Regions from separate parts of the Leucobacter manosquensis genome, predicted to be linked through region 2. Evidence: predicted binding sites of a transcription regulator. Region 2 holds the regulator's gene; the other holds the start of a gene.
The links. Region 2 encodes HrcA, which represses chaperone genes, less so after heat shock. Its sites were predicted from a motif close to TTNGCACTCGNNNNNNNCGAGTGCNAA; they were not measured.
Positions count from the first base shown of each region.

Region 1: a site for HrcA is predicted at 1,894-1,920, ahead of groL (chaperonin GroEL). Genes of this name have one in related genera too.

Region 1 is NZ_JAFEVO010000001.1:2,912,030-2,920,392, forward strand. Features, by position in the region: gene JSQ98_RS13525 (FecCD family ABC transporter permease) at 1-57, shown strand, start outside; gene JSQ98_RS13530 (heme ABC transporter ATP-binding protein) at 54-866, shown strand; gene JSQ98_RS13535 (LytR C-terminal domain-containing protein) at 964-1,806, shown strand; gene groL (chaperonin GroEL) at 1,992-3,614, shown strand; gene JSQ98_RS13545 (sensor histidine kinase) at 4,164-5,660, opposite strand; gene JSQ98_RS13550 (response regulator transcription factor) at 5,662-6,363, opposite strand; gene JSQ98_RS13555 (carbohydrate kinase family protein) at 6,386-7,327, opposite strand; gene JSQ98_RS13560 (SDR family oxidoreductase) at 7,324-8,094, opposite strand; gene JSQ98_RS13565 (sugar-binding transcriptional regulator) at 8,091-8,363, opposite strand, start outside.
Region 2 is NZ_JAFEVO010000001.1:535,100-543,462, forward strand. Features, by position in the region: gene holA (DNA polymerase III subunit delta) at 1-300, shown strand, start outside; gene rpsT (30S ribosomal protein S20) at 375-635, opposite strand; gene JSQ98_RS02455 (MOSC domain-containing protein) at 806-1,723, opposite strand; gene lepA (translation elongation factor 4) at 1,816-3,669, shown strand; gene JSQ98_RS02465 (DUF1990 domain-containing protein) at 3,666-4,622, shown strand; gene hemW (radical SAM family heme chaperone HemW) at 4,671-5,897, shown strand; gene hrcA (heat-inducible transcriptional repressor HrcA) at 6,041-7,078, shown strand; gene dnaJ (molecular chaperone DnaJ) at 7,132-8,235, shown strand; gene JSQ98_RS02485 (16S rRNA (uracil(1498)-N(3))-methyltransferase) at 8,238-8,363, shown strand, end outside.

The DNA.
Region 1 (8,363 bases), 2.4 Mb from region 2:
CCGTTCTTCTTCTGGCTCATCCGTCGCAACCGTCGTCGCTCGGGAGGCTGGGCATGAATGTCGAGGAGCCCGCCGTCTCGCAGCAAGCCGGCGCAGTCGCCCAGCAGGTGGACGGCGTGAGCTATCACGTCGGTTCCGTCCCGATCTTGACCGACGTCACGATGGCGGTGCGATACGGCGAAGTGCTCGCCCTCGTCGGCCCGAACGGTGCCGGGAAGTCGACCCTGCTCAGCGTGCTCTCTGGCGACATCGTTCCGTCGAGCGGTTCGGTCGCTCTCGACGGGCGGGGTCTCGGAAGCTGGCCGGCCCGCGACCTCGCACGTGCCCGCGCGGTACTGCTGCAGGCCAATCAGGTCGCGTTCTCGTTCACCGCTCAGCAGGTGATCGACATGGGGCGCGCACCCTGGATCGGAACACCGGATGCAGACGATGACGAACGAGCCATTCGCGATGCGACGACCGCGGCCGACGTCGGGCATCTGACTCAGCGCGGCTTTCCGCATCTCTCCGGCGGTGAGAAAGCGCGCGTCTCTCTGGCGCGCGTGCTCGCCCAGGAAACACGGATCGTGCTCCTGGACGAGCCGACCGCAGCCCTCGACCTGAAGCACCAGGAGGCGGTGCTGCAGATCGCGCGGGGGCTCGCCGAACGCGGCAGGGCCGTTATCGTCGTGCTGCACGATCTGTCGCTCGCCGGGGCGTACGCCGACGAGGTCGCCATCCTCGCGAATGGCGCGCTCGTCGCCCGCGGCGCCCCGGGGGAGGTGCTCACCGAAGCCCGCATCGCCGAGGTGTACGGGGCCCCCGTGCGCGTACTGCAGGATCCCGACACCGGGCGACCGATCGTCATTCCGCGACGAGAACGCTGATCCTGTCACCGTTCTGGCAGGTCTGCCACGGTAGTGTGGCAGAATCTCGCAGTGCGCAAGTTCTGCTGCATATCGGCGACATCTGAAGGGGTACCGCGTGGCGCGACCGACCGAAGCAGGGACGAAGAGTCCCTCGGCCCGTCAGTCATACCCCGAGGATCGATTCGACCGCGTGCAACACACGGGTCGGGTCGGAGCGCACCGCGTCACCGCGCGCCCACGATACATCTGGCAGTACCTGATCGCCGGTCTGCTCGGGTTCGCTCTGCTCACGACCGTCGGCATCCTCGCCGTGCAGAGCATCGGCGCCACGGGCAAGCTGCCGCTCGCCACCTCCGGGAACTCCTCCGGTTCAGCGGCGCCGACCGTCAAGGCAGAGCTCGATCCTGAGGCGACGATCGCGATCCTCAATGGAACCCCGACGGAGAACCTCGCCGCGGCGCTCGACGCGATCGTCACGACCGAGCAGTGGGGCAAGATCCAGTTCTCGGGGAGCGCGGCGACGACCGATGTTGCGATCTCCGCCGTGTTCTACTCGAACCCCGACGATGCCGCCGCCGCCGCCGGCCTCGCCGAGAAGCTGGGCGGGGTCTCGACGTACACGTCGACCGATTACGAATCGTACGGAGTGCGACTGGTCGTGCTTCTGGGCGCGGACTACAAGGGACCGGGCCTCGAAGAGGCCGCTGCGATCACCGACGGCTCCGCCGACAATGCGACCGATGCCGATGCCGATGCCGACGGTGCAGCGGAACCCGAGACGAATCCCGAGACGGGTCTGCAGATCAACCCGACGACGGGTCTCGACATCGACCCGGCGACCGGATGGGACATCGACCCGACGACGGGCTTCCCGATCGATCCGGCGACCGGTCTGCCCACCGACCCGGCGACGATCCCGCCGAGCGACCCCGCAGTGGGCGGCTCGATCTCGGGCTGACCTGCGGGGCGGGGGCCATTCCCCCGTTGTTCGCTGCGCGCGAGCAGACACGCTTGCACTCGCCCGGTCAGAGTGCCAAAATGAGTGTTAGCAGTCGATCCGACTGAGTGCTAAACATTCGTGCGACGGCGCTATGCGTCGGCACGATGCTCACCACATCGAAACACCTCCGGAGGGGCAAATACATGGCAAAGATCATTGCGTTTAACGAGGAAGCGCGTCGTGGACTCGAGCGGGGTCTCAACACGCTCGCTGACGCTGTGAAGGTGACGCTCGGCCCCCGCGGCCGCAACGTCGTGCTGGAGAAGAAGTGGGGCGCCCCCACGATCACCAACGACGGCGTCTCCATCGCCAAGGAGATCGAACTCGACGATCCCTACGAGCGCATCGGCGCCGAGCTCGTCAAGGAGGTCGCGAAGAAGACCGACGACGTCGCAGGCGACGGCACGACGACCGCTACCGTGCTCGCACAGGCACTCGTGCGCGAGGGTCTGCGCAACGTCTCGGCCGGCAGCGATCCGATCGCGATCAAGAAGGGCATCGAGAAGGCCGTCGCGGCAGTGTCGGCCAAGCTCCTCGAGAACGCTCAGGAGATCGAGACCACCGACCAGATCGCGGCTACCGCATCGATCTCGGCAGCTGACGAGCAGATCGGTCAGCTCATCGCCGAGGCCATCGACAAGGTGGGCAAGGAAGGCGTCGTCACCGTCGAGGAGTCGAACACCTTCGGAACCGAGCTGGAGCTCACCGAGGGCATGCGCTTCGACAAGGGCTACCTGTCTGCGTACTTCGTCACCGACACCGATCGCCAGGAAGCCGTGTTCGAGGATCCCTACATCCTCATCGTGAACAGCAAGGTCTCGAACATCAAGGACCTGCTCCCCGTCGTCGATCCGGTGATCCAGTCGGGCAAGCAGCTGCTCATCCTCGCCGAGGACGTCGAGGGCGAAGCTCTCGCAACCCTCGTGCTCAACAAGATCCGCGGCATCTTCAAGTCGGCGGCCGTCAAGGCTCCGGGCTTCGGCGATCGCCGTAAGGCGATGCTGCAGGACATCGCGATCCTCACCGGCGGCCAGGTCATCTCGGAAGAGGTCGGCCTCAAGCTCGAGAACGCGACCCTCGACATGCTGGGTACCGCTCGCAAGGTCATCATCACCAAGGACGAGACCACCATCGTCCAGGGCGGCGGCGACGACGAAGCCATTCAGGGTCGCGTCACGCAGATCCGTCGCGAGATCGAGAACACCGACAGCGACTACGATCGCGAGAAGCTGCAGGAGCGCCTCGCGAAGCTCGCGGGCGGCGTCGCCGTCATCAAGGCGGGCGCGGCGACCGAGGTCGAGCTCAAGGAGCGCAAGCACCGCATCGAAGACGCAGTGCGCAACGCGAAGGCTGCAGTCGACGAGGGCGTGCTCCCCGGCGGTGGCGTCGCGCTCATCCAGGCCGGCAAGGACGTCTTCGAGGGCCTCGAGCTCTCGGGTGACGAGGCTGTCGGCGCGAAGATCGTGCAGACCGCTATCGAGGCGCCGCTGCGTCAGATCGCGCTCAACGCAGGTCTCGAGCCGGGTGTGGTGGCGGATCGCGTCGCGAACCTGCCGATCGGTCACGGCCTGAACGCCGCAACCGGTGAGTACGGCGACCTGGTGGCCCAGGGCATCCTGGACCCGGCAAAGGTCACCCGCTCGGCACTGCAGAACGCAGCGTCGATCGCAGGGCTCTTCCTCACCACCGAGGCCGTCGTCGCCGACAAGCCGGAGCCGGCATCCGCCGCTCCCGCCGGCGATCCGACCGGTGGCATGGACTTCTAAGTCCTCAGCCTCCAACAGAGATACCCGAACAGGGGTCGCGTCTTCGGACGCGGCCCCTGTTCGCGTTTCGCGGGGGTCCGGTGCGGCCCCTGTTCGTGCTTTCCCCGCGAGCCCGGTACCGCGAGTCCTGCAGGGGATTCGGTCACCAGCGGACGCATCTTGAAATCGCGCACTGCGCCACAGGAACCCACTGCGCGAGCGCCACAGAGTTGTTGGTGGTGCGGCGATCGCTGCGCCACGGGGTCGGCACCGCGCAGTGCGTCATTCGCTCACAGGTGCTGGCTTTCGGTCATTTCGCCGTATTGCTCACAGACGCGCTCCTCGAACGGGAGACCGATGCAGACAGCGACCACGATGGAGCTATGAGCATACGGACCGAACTTCATCGCGCCGGCGGTCCTGCGCAGAGCGGAGCCGGTACGGAGGATACGCTCCGCACCACTCAGGATCCACTGCTGGACGCGCGGCTGCTCGAGGCGCGCGGCCGTAAGAGGCGGGCGACCGCAGCAGGCACGTGGAAGCGCCCGCGGCTGCGAGCGCTGAAGCGGGTCAGGTGAGACGCGGTACCGGGACCGTGTCGTCGGAGGCCTCCGCGCTTGGCAGATCGACCCGGAAGGTCGCCCCGCCGCCGGGCGTCTCATGCACGCTGACCGTGCCGCCGTGGGCGTCGACGATGGACTTCACGATGGCGAGGCCCAAGCCGGAACCGCCGGTCTCACGATTGCGGGAGGTGTCGGCGCGCCAGAAGCGGCCGAAGATCTTGTCCCTGATCTGCTCAGGAACGCCCTCACCGTGGTCGACGATCTCGAAGCGCGTGAACGACTTCGCACCGGGTGCAGGTTCGGGGCTGGAGACGACGAGCTCGATCGGGCCGCCGTCCGGTGTGTGCCGCATGGCGTTGCCGAGCAGGTTCGTCATGAGCTGCCGCACCTTGTGCTCGTCACCGATGACCGCGGGCTCCGCGGGATCAGTGATGACGGTGACCTCGCGGTCCGGGGCTTGTGCCCGCGCATCGAGTGCCGCGTCGGTGGCGAGCTTGTTGAGCGGAAGCGTCGCAAGCGCGAGCGGCCGCCGTTCGTCGAGGCGGGCGAGCGCCAGCAGATCCTCGACGAGCGAGGTCATACGGATCGCCTCTTTCTCGATGCGCTCCATCGCCTGGGCGACGTTCTCCTCCTCCTGCAACGCACCCATCCGATAGAGCTCGGCGTACCCGCGCACGGAGACGAGCGGGGTGCGGAGTTCATGGCTCGCATCCCCGATGAACCGGCGCATGCGCTCGATCGTGCGCGCCTGGTCTTCCAGCGACCCGTCGAGGCGATCGAGCATGATGTTCAGCGACTGGCCCAGGTGCCCCACCTCGGTATGGGGACTCGAGATCATGATGCGCTTGGAATAATCGCCGCGTGCGATCTCGAGCGCCGTGCGCTCGACCTCCGCGAGTGGAAGGAAGGTGGCGGTGACGAGCAGCCGGGTGAGTGCGGCGCCCAGCAGGATGACGGCGATGCCGAACCCGGTGAAGATGATGATGTACTGCGCAACCGTCTGGGTGACCGGTGCCGTAGAAGAGGCGATGAGCAGCGTGCCAGCCGCCTGCCCCTCCTGATAGATCGGCTTGACGATCGCGTTCCATTTGACGCCATCGGCAGCGCGCAGTCCGACGAGGGCGGACTCGTACTGCGACATGACGTCGTCGAGCGTGATGCCCGTGACCTGGGGCAGCGTTTTTCGATCTTGATCTCGCGTGTTGTCGCGAATCACGTTGCCGTCGGCGTCGAGCAATGCGACGTAGTACCCGCTGGGAGCCTGCGTAATGTCTTCGGGCGTCAGTCCGTTGAAGTTCGCGTAGGGGCGCAGCGCCGGCGTCGGATTCTCGCGGAGGCGTTCGAGCGCCTGCGTCTGATTCGCAGTGAGCATGGGGTGGAGCACGGCGAGGGTGCCGACGCCCGCCACGATGAGCCCGAGGAACAGGATGAAGACCGTGACGCCGGTGATCTTCGCCCGCAGCGAGACGTCGGCCCAACGCTCCGACCAGTTGGGCCGAGCCACGCTACTTGACTTCGGTCTTCAGCATGTACCCGAAGCCGCGCTTCGTCTGGATCAGCGACTCTTCGGTCAGCGGATCGAGCTTGCGCCGCAGGTACGAGATGTAGGACTCGACGATGCCGGCGTCGCCGTTGAAGTCGTACTCCCAGACGTGGTCGAGGATCTGAGCCTTCGAGAGCACTCGGTTCGCGTTCTGCATGAGGTAGCGGAGCAGCTTGAACTCGGTGGGGGAGAGCTCGACCGACGCGCCCTGCACGGTCACTTCGTGCGTGTCCTGATCCATCGTGATGGGGCCGACGCTGAGCACCGAATCCTCGTCTTCCTGGATCGTGCGGCGCAGCACGGCCTTGATGCGGGCGATGATCTCGTCGAGGCTGAATGGCTTCGTGACGTAGTCGTCGCCGCCGACCGTGAGGCCTTCGACCTTGTCCTCCGTGTCATCCTTCGCGGTGAGGAAGATGATCGGCGCGGTGTAGCCCGCGGATCGCAGGCGCTTGGTCACGCTGAAGCCGTTCATGTCGGGCAGCATCACGTCGAGCACGATGAGGTCGGGTTCCTCCTCGAGCACCGCTGAGATCGTCTGCGCGCCGTTGCCGACGGCGCGAACGCCGAACCCGGCGAAGCGGAGGCTCGTGCTGAGCAGCTCGCGGATGCTGGGCTCGTCATCGACGATGAGAATCCGGGGTCCTTTTGGCTGAGTGTTCATGCACCCAGTCTCTGATGGTTTGCTATGAAGCGGCTGGAAATGTGGCGGGTTCTCCATGCGCCTCGCCTGCGAGTTCGCGCGTCCACGGCGGATTGGCACCAGCGCGAGAGGCGGTGATGCCCGCCGCTCGTGCGGCGAACTGCAGCGCGTGCTCGACGTCGTGCGGTGCGGGCGGATCACCCGCGAGCAAGGAAGCGGCGAGCGGACCGTCGAGCACGGCCGCGAGGAGCGCGGCCATGAACGAATCGCCTGCGCCGACCGTGTCGACCACCGCCACCCGTTCCGCGGGGGCAGCGGCCCGGCTGTCGGCGAACCGTGCGATGCAACCGGCCGCACCACGCGTGACGACGGCGAGGGACGCGCCGAGAGCGACCATGCGTGCGAGCACTGCATCGAGGTCCTGCCCGGGGTAGAGCCATTCCGCATCTTCATCGCTCATCTTCACAATGTGGCTCCGCGCGGCGAGGCGCTCGACCTGGTCGAGCGTCGCGCCGTGATCCTTCATGAGATCGGGGCGGATGTTCGGGTCGTAGCTGCGCAGCCGCGATCCTGGATCGTCGAATGCGGCCGCGACGGTGGCAGCGCCGGGTGTCAGCACCGCGCCGAGCGAGCCCGTGTGCACGAGGCCGATGCCGTCGAGCGGAGTCGTCGGGAGTTCCGAGTCGAGCACGAAGCGGTACTGCGCCTGCCCGGTGGCGTCGAGCGTCACCTCGGCACGAGAGGTCTCCGCGCCTGGTACGGGCTCGGCGAACGAGACGTCGGAGGCGCGCAGATGATCGGCGATCTGCGCGCCGTGCGCGTCGTCGCCGAACCGGGTGACCAGCGTCGTGGCTACGCCGAGCCGGCTCAGGCCGACGGCGACGTTCAGAGGCGAACCCCCGGGAAACGCGGTGCCGTCGATGACGTCGACGAGCGCCTCGCCGAAGACGAGTGCGCGCGGCGCCCCGGTCGTCGCGTGCTTCACAGCGCGGTGTATCCGCCGTCGATGACGATCGACTGGGCCGTGAGGTAGGAGGACGCGTCGGATGCGAGGTAGGCGACGAGCCCATGCAGGTCACTGGGATCGCCCATGCGGCCGATCGGAATGCGCGACGTCCACTCGGCGGCGAGCTCCGGGTTGCTCTCGGTGAACTGCTTCGTCATGTCGGAGAGGAAGTAGCCCGGGGAGATGGCGTTGACGCGAATACCTGCAGCGGCCCACTCCACGGCGAGCGACTTCGTGAGGTGGTCCACGGCGGCCTTCGACGTGTTGTACGCCGTCTGCTGCTGCGGCACGTTGACGATCTTCGCGGACATCGACGAGACGAGGATCGCAGAGCCCGCGAGTCCCTCGGCCAGCACCCGTCGCGCGAACTCCTGGGCCACGAAGAAGGTTCCGTCGACGTTGATCGACTGCACTCGGCGCCACTGCGCCGGGTCGATATCGACGGCGGCTTCGAGCAAGGTGATGCCGGCGGCCGTGAGCAGAATCTGGGGGGTGCCGACGGCAGCGCCGATCCGGTCGAACGCCACGCTGATCTGCTCGGGGTCGGTGACGTCGGTGTGGATGCCGACTGCCTGCACGCCGAATCGCTCGCCGAGAGCGACAGCCGTCGCGTCGACGTCGGGGAGCACATCGAGCAGTGCGACATTCGCACCCTGCCCCGCGAGCGCCTCCGCGAGCGAGTAGCCGAGGCCGCGTCCGCCGCCGGTGACGACAGCTGTGCGGCCCTGCAGGTCTTCGAACTTCATGAATCGCTCCTTCGGTGCGGGTCGGTACGTGAGGCATCTGCGAGCAGTGCCTGGGCGGTGCTCGCATCGCATGCGAGCGAGTGGATGAGCCCGCTGCGGAGCGCCGCGCGCACCGCAACGAACTTCAGCGGCCCGCCGGCGACGGCGAGCACATGGGGGACGTTGCGGAGCCCCGGGGCGTCGATGCCGACGCTCCGTCCCACAGCATTCTCGACTACCGCACCGTCGATGTCGAGCAGTACGGCGCCGAGGTCGGCGCGCACGCCGGC
Region 2 (8,363 bases):
GCGTTCTCGACGGGAACCGATCCGATCCCGATGCTCGCCGCACTCAATATGAAGGTGCGCGCGATGGCCCGCGTCTACGGCGCCGGCGGATCCGGGGGACAGCTCGCGAAGGAGCTCGGCATGGCTCCGTGGCAGGTCGATCGAGCGCTGCGCGAAGTGCGTGGCTGGCGCGAAGAAGATCTCGCTCGTGCGATCGATCTCGCCGCAGAAACCGAGTGGCGGTTGAAAGGCGGGAGTCGGGACCCCGAGTACGCGCTCGAGAAGTATCTCTTGTTCGTAGCGAAACGCGGGCGCGTGTAGCACTGCCAGTGCAGTGCGCCAGTGCACGAAAAAGGCCCCGCCGAAGCAGGGCCTGAATCGATCGCGAATGCGAGTTAGAGCGATGCCACCTGAGCGGCGAGCTTCGACTTGCGGTTCGCGGCCTGGTTCTTGTGGATGACGCCCTTCGAGGCGGCCTTGTCCAGCTTGCGGCCGGCGGTCTTCAGCTTGGCCTCGGCTACCGACTTGTCGCCGGCTGCGATCGCCTCGCGAGCTGCGCGCACGACGGTGCGGAGTTCGCTCTTGTACGCCTTGTTGCGCTCGGTCGCCTTGCGGTTGGTCTTGATGCGCTTGATCTGCGACTTGATATTTGCCACGTTGAGATGTGTCCTTTAGATCCGGTTGACGGGTTGTTCCGCGCGGTGAGAGAGGGCACCTTACGGGTGGTGTGGTAAGAACCACACGCAAGCCAAGAACCGAGTCTAGCAGAAGCTCGGCGTCGATCCCAGTGGCCGTGCGGTCGCGGCATCGGCGCGCCGCGGCGGGACTACAGCGCGCCCGCGATCAGCTCGACGTCGTCGCCGACCCGGATGTCGCCCCAGGCGGCGCTCCCGAGCTCGGTTCCGGCAGGCATGGGGGCCGGAAGCTCGCGGGGGAGCAGGAGCGTGCCGAGCGTCGGCTCCCGTTGCCCAATGCGCTGGGTCAGGGTGGTGAGCACCCGTGCGTCGCGTGCGCCCGTCTCCGGGTTCGCATGGGTGGCGAGACACCGGACGATGGGCTCTGCCGTGCGGAACTCGAGTTCGCCGATGCGCACCGCCCCGCGCCACTCGAGCTCCTCCCAGGCCTCGACGCCGTCGATGACGATGTTCGAACGGAAGCGGCGGTCATCGAGTGCGGGGTCTGTCGCGCTGGAAGGATCGGGATCGCCCCCGGAGGCGGTGAGTTCGGGAGTGCCGCCGTCGGTTCGCTCGATCACTGCGCTGAGTGCGAGTACGCTGGCGCGGCCGTGCAGCGACACGTAGCCCTGTTCGCGATCCTGGAACCGCGCGTGCTCGCCGTCGCCGACGAGTGCGAGCGGCAGCCTGCCGGGGCGCTGCAACCGCTTCCCCTCACGCGTACCGAGCACGAACTCGGTCACCGCATCGGAGAGGTGCTTGCGGCCGGCGTCATCGAGCGCGGCGGAGACCATGACGGAGGTGCCGCTGAAGATGGTGACATGGCGCTCGGCAGCGTCGAACTCGAGTCGCAATGCGGCGAGGGCCGGGAAGTCCTGGAGCGCCAGGCCGTGCGCCTTCGGCCAGTAGTCGAGCCCGTCGCGCTGTTCGGGAAGCGCTGCCTCTGCGAAGCGGAAGGCGAGCACCCGGTCGCCGACGATGCGCCCGTCGCGCTGCACGGTGAGTCGTTCGCGGCGTTCCGGAGTGAATCCTTTGACGGGGTAGCGATACAGGGCGACGACGCGAGGCATTTGCATATTCTCGCAGGAACGACCGGACTCGGGGAATGCGGCGTCGTGTCCGGCGCACGAACCCGCTCCCGCGCGTGCGATAATTGCGAACAATGTCTCCACGCAGCCTGAACCCTCCAGTACCGGCGTCGACCGACCCCGCGAAGATTCGCAACTTCTGCATCATCGCGCACATCGACCACGGGAAGTCGACCCTGGCCGACCGCATGCTTCAGGTGACGGGCACCGTTCCCGATCGCGAGATGCGCGCGCAGTACCTCGACCGCATGGATATCGAGCGCGAGCGCGGCATCACCATCAAGTCGCAGGCGGTGCGCATGCACTGGGCGACCGATGCGGGCGACTTCGCGCTCAACATGATCGACACCCCGGGGCACGTCGACTTCAGCTACGAGGTCTCGCGCTCGCTCGCGGCGTGCGAAGGGGCGATCCTGCTCGTGGACGCCGCGCAGGGCATCGAAGCGCAGACGCTCGCGAATCTCTACCTCGCCATGGAGAACGATCTCGAGATCATCCCGGTGCTCAACAAGATCGACCTGCCTGCGGCCGATCCTGAGCGCGTCTCGCGTGAGATCGCCGACCTCATCGGCGGCCGTCCCGAAGACATCCTGAAGGTGTCGGGGAAGACCGGCGCCGGTGTCGAAGAACTGCTCGACAGCGTGGTGCATCGGATCCCGGCTCCGGTCGGCAGCGCCGATGGGCCGCCGCGCGCGATGATCTTCGACTCCGTCTACGACCCGTATCGCGGTGTCGTCACCTATGTGCGCATGATCGATGGCAATCTGTCGCCGCGCGAGAAGGTGCAGATGATGTCGACCGGCTCGGAGCACGAAGCCCTCGAAGTGGGCGTCTCGGCACCCGAGCCCACGCCGACGAAGGGACTCGCCGTCGGCGAGGTGGGCTACCTCATCACGGGTGTGAAAGACGTGCGGCTCTCCAAGGTGGGGGACACGGTCACCGCGAAGCGCAAGCCGGCGACCGAGGCGCTGCCCGGGTACACCGACCCGAAGCCGATGGTCTTCTCGGGGCTCTACCCGCTCGACGGGAGCGACTACCCCGTGCTGCGCGAGGCGCTCGACAAGCTGAAGCTCGAAGACGCTGCGCTGCAGTACGAGCCGGAGACCTCAGTGGCTCTCGGCTTCGGATTCCGCTGCGGTTTCCTCGGGCTCCTCCACCTCGAGATCATCTCCGAGCGCCTGCGGCGGGAGTTCGATCTCGACCTCATCGCGACGGCTCCGAGCGTGATCTACCAGGTCACGACCGACGACGGGCGCGAGATCACCGTGACGAATCCGTCGGAGTACCCCGATGGCAAGATCTCGAGCGTGCGCGAGCCCGTCGTGAAGACCGCCATTCTGGCGCCCAAGGACTACGTCGGCGCGATCATGGAGCTCTGCCAGAGCCGCCGTGGCAATCTGATGGGAATGGAGTACCTGGGCGAGCGCGTCGAGCTGCGCTACAGCATTCCGCTCGGCGAGATCGTCTTCGACTTCTTCGACCACCTGAAGAGTCGCACCCAGGGCTACGCGAGCCTCGACTACGAGCCCATGGGCGAGCAGGAGGCGGACTTGGTGAAGGTGGACATTCTGCTGCAGGGCGAAGCCGTCGACGCCTTCAGCGCGATCGTGCACCGCGACAACGCATACTCGTACGGCACCATGATGGCCGAACGCCTGCGCAAGCTCATCCCGCGCCAGCAGTTCGAGGTGCCGATCCAGGCCGCGATCGGCGCGCGCGTGATCGCCCGCGAGACGATTCGCGCGATCCGCAAGGACGTGCTGGCGAAGTGCTACGGCGGCGACATCAGTCGCAAGCGCAAGCTGCTCGAGAAGCAGAAAGAGGGCAAGAAGCGCATGAAGATGGTGGGCCGCGTCGAGGTGCCGCAGGAGGCCTTCATCGCCGCGCTCTCCGGGGATGTGGAGGGGAAGGAAGGGGGCAAGCGATGAGCAAGGATCAGCCGGCCCGCCGCAGCAGCCACGTGGAGATGCCGGTCGCTTATGCGGCCGTCGGAGCTTCGAAAGACCCCGACATCGTTCGGTTCCCGCCCGAGGGCATGACCCCGTACGAGGAGGAACTCCGCCTCGGAAGCGGCCAGGAGCGATTCTTGATCGCGTCCAGCCTGCTGATGACCTGGGGCGCGCAGCGCGGATCCGGCGTGCGTGTGACCGACATCGTTCGAGGCGCTGGTTCGGAATACGTGGGCCCGAGCTTCAACGGTGACGGAATGCCGGAGGCCGCTGGTGAGGTCGAGGAGCAGTTCGGCCCAGACGGCGAACCGTACATCGTCGCGGGAACCACCGCGGTGCTGCACTTCGAGGGGCAGGATCCCCGAAACGTGCTCGTGGTGTACACCGTGGACGAGGAGCGCCGGGTCGGGTTCGCGTGGGGGACCGGTGACGAAGCCGGCGCTGTCGGCGAGCAGCTCTTCCTGATCGAGTTCCGCGCCGACGATACGGTGTGGGCCGTCGCCCGCGGGTTCGTCGCAGCGCCGAAGAACGGGTTGCTCGGCCTGCGCGGCCGCGCCGACGTCCGTGCCGCGCTCGATGCCGTCAAGCGCGGGATCGCCGCGCTCGCTCCCGGTGCTCAGCCCGTTCCGGATCTCGGCCCGGCCGCGCAGGCGGAGACCCCCGCGGCGGAGCCAGCTGTCGATGCGGCGCCGGATGCCGAGCCTGAGGCTGCGCCCGAGCCCGTACAGGCGACCGAGCCCGAGGCTCCGCCCGAGCCCGAGCCCGAGCCCGAGCCTGAGGTTGTGCCCGAGCCTGTGGTTGTGGCCGAGCCCGAGGTCGAGCCTGTGCAGGCGTCCGACGGCATCGCGGAGCAAGACGACGCCCCCGGCCATCTGCCGGGCGCCGACGCGAACGGCCCGACTCACCAGCGCCGACCCAGTAGACGGTCGTGATGAGGGGGCTGTTCTGCCCCGAGTGGAACGCAGGATCAGGAGACCGCCGTGCCGAGCGCGCTGCCTGAGGGAGACCCCGCCCCGGAGGACGGCGCGCTCCCACCCGAGGTCGCGGTCGGCGCGCATGCCCGCAACTTCGGCGTGTACGTGCACGTGCCGTACTGCCGAGTGCGCTGCGGATACTGCGATTTCAACACGTACACGGCCAGTGAGCTCGGCGGCACCTCGCGGGGCGACTACGCCGCGCAGGTGGAGCAGGAGCTGACCCTGGGCGGCCGCGTGCTGCGACTCGCCGGGCTTCCGGAACGGCAGGTATCGACCGTGTTCTTCGGCGGGGGCACGCCGACGCTGCTGCCGGCCGACGATCTCGCTCGCATGCTCGGGCGCATCCGGGCTGAGTGGGGGCTGGCCGACGGGGCTGAGGTGACGACGGAGGCGAATCCCGACTCGGTCGACGCCGAGTACCTGCGAACGCTGGCCGACGCGGGATTCACGCGCGTGAGTTTCGGCATGCAGTCCGCCGTACCGCACGTGCTCGCGACGCTCGACCGCACGCACACCCCTGAGCGCGTGCCGCTGGTCACGCAGTGGGCGCGCGATGCCGGGCTCCAGGTGAGCGTCGATCTCATCTACGGCACGCCGGGCGAGAGCCTCGCCGATTGGGAGCGCTCGATCGATGCAGCGCTCGCCTGCGAACCCGACCATATCTCGGCCTACGCGCTGATCATCGAGCGCGGCACGAAGCTCGCCGCGCAGATCCGACGCGGGGAGGTCGCCGCCCCCGACGAGGACCTGCACGCCGACATGTACGAGCTCGCCGACGCCCGCTTCGCGGAGGCGGGTTTCTCCTGGTACGAGATCAGCAACTGGTCGCGCTCGCCGGAGACGCGGTCGCGCCACAACCTCTCGTACTGGACGGGTGAGGACTGGTGGGCGGCCGGCCCCGGAGCCCACAGCCACGTGGGCGGAGTGCGGTGGTGGAACGTGAAGCATCCGGGCGCATACGCGCAGCGCATGGCGCAGGGCGTCTCGCCCGCGCATTCGCGCGAGACCCTGTCGGAGGCGGCTCGGCGAGAGGAGCGCATCCTGCTCGAGACCAGGATCGTCGACGGGCTTCCCGCTGACGTGCTGAGCGCCGACGAACGTCGCTCGATCCCGCAGCTCATCGCGGACGGGCTCCTCGACGGGCGGGCCGCGATCGCCGGACGCCTCGTTCCCACGCTGCGCGGGCGACTGCTCGCCGACACCGTCGTGCACCGACTGCTGGGCGGCTGATCCCATCCCCGTCGGGGCTGCGGGACGCCGCTCGTGGACCCCTCGCACGACCGTGTTCGCTGGGAGCGGTAGCGGTCGCATGCCACCGTGCCTGCGCTAGACTTGGCACTCGGAACAAGTGAGTGCCAGGGTCAGGAGGGGCGATGGTTTCGGAGCGCAGCCTCGCGGTATTGCACGCGATCGTGGGCGATTACGTGTCGTCGAACGAGCCCGTCGGGTCGAAGGCGATCGTCGACCGCCACAGCTTCGGCGTCTCCGCAGCGACCATTCGCAATGACATGGCCCTGCTCGAGGAAGACGAGCTCATTGCGCAGCCGCACACGTCCTCGGGCCGCGTGCCCACCGACAAGGGGTACCGGCTCTACGTCGACACGCTCGCACGCATTCGTCCGTTGAGTTCGGCGCAGCGATCCGCGATCGAGCGCTTCCTCGGCGAGTCGTCGGACCTCGACGACGTCATGGCGCGCACGGTGCGCATGCTCTCCCAGCTCACCAACCAGGTCGCGGTCGCGCAGTACCCGTCGCTGCGCCGCACGGTCGTGCGTCACATCGACCTCGTCGCGATCGGCGAGGATCGGGTGCTCAGCGTCCTGATTCTCGGCAGCGGAGTGGTGGAGCAGCAGGTGGCCCTCCTTCCAGCCTCGCGCGTCACGGAGGCGTGGGTGCACGGCCTCCGGCAGCGCATCGCCGATGCGGCGGTGGGCAGCGACGTCGAGACGGCTGCGGGTGCGGTGACGCGTCTCGTGGAGGATCTGCCGCTCTGGTCGCAACCAGACGAGTCCGATCTCGTGCGCCGCGTGCTCGCGGTGGTGTCGGGGCAATTGCAGGCCAACCGCAATGACCGCATCGCCGTTGCTGGCGCCGCGAACCTCTCCCGACCGGATGGCGAGTTCGCCGGATCGCTGCCCGTCGTGCTCGAAGCCATTGAGGAGCAGGTCACCCTGCTTCGACTTCTCGGCGAGCTGGTGCACGACGACCGCGATGTCTCGGCGTCGATCGGTCGTGAGAACGAGGCCTACGGGCTCTCAGAGACCTCGATCATCGCGTCGAAGTACGAGGACGGCATCGCGATCTCGAAACTCGGCGTATTGGGGCCGCTGCGTATGGACTACGCCGGCAACATCGCCACAGTGCGCGCGATCGCGCGCTACCTCAACCGATTCTTGGGGGAGGAGCGGTAGCCGCCGCTCCTCCTGCCCACCCGACGACACCCCTACCTGAGGAGCGATATAGCGTGGCCGATCATTACGAGACCCTCGGCGTCTCCCGCGAAGCGAGCGCCGAAGAGATCAAGAAGGCCTACCGGCGGCTGGCACGCCAGTTGCACCCGGACGTGAACCCGAGCGAGGACGCGGCCGAGCAGTTCAAGAGCGTGACGCATGCGTACGACGTGCTGAGCGACCCCGAGCAGCGGCAGCACTACGACATGGGCGGCTCGCAGGGGGGCGCCGCCGGGTTCGGCGACATCTTCGAGACCTTCTTCGGCGGCGCCGGATTCGGCGGTGCGGGTCAGCGCGGTCCGCGTTCGCGCTCGGAGCGCGGGGACGACGCGATGATCCGGGTCGACGTCTCGCTTGAAGACGTCATCTTCGGCACGCAGCGCGAGATCACCGTGAATACGGCGGTGCTCTGCGAAGTCTGCCAGGGCAGTTGCTGCCAGCCGGGCACGCATCCCGTCACCTGCGACGTCTGCGGTGGCCAGGGGCAGGTGCAGCGCCAGGTACGGTCGCTCTTCGGCAATGTGGTCACCATGCACCCGTGCGGCAGCTGCCAGGGGTACGGCACCATCATCGAGCATCCCTGCGTGCAGTGCGCGGGCAAGGGGCGCGTGCGCGAGCGCCGCACCTTCCCCATCGAGGTTCCCTCCGGCATCGACACCGGCACGCGCCTGCAGATGCGCGGCGGCGGCGAGGTGGGCCCCGGCGGCGGGCCGAACGGCGACCTGTTCATCGAGTTCCGCGTGATGCATCACGACATTTTCAGCCGTGACGGCAATGACCTGCTGTGCACGATGCAGCTCTCCATGACCGATGCGATTCTCGGCGCCGATGCGAAGCTCGCGGGCCTCGACGGCGAGGTCGAGGTCGAGGTCGAGCCGGGGGTGCAATCCGGAGACATGCTCACGGTTCGCGGTCGCGGGATCCAGGGACTGCGCAGCACGACGCGCGGTGATCTGAAGATCGCCGTGCAGGTCGCCACGCCGACGAAGCTCTCGAATCGGGAGAAGGATCTGGTGCGGCAGCTCGCCTCGCTGCGCAAGGACGATGCTCCGCACCTCGGCGAATTCCATCAGGGCTTCTTCGGCAAGATTCGCGACCGCTTCTTCCGTCAGGGCTGAGCGTGGCCAACCTCTACTACCGCGAAGACCTCGACGCTTCCGACATCGTTCCGGGGTCGCTCGTCGAGGTGAGCGGTGATGAGGGACGTCACGCCGTACGCGTGAGCCGCCTGCGCGTCGGCGAGCGG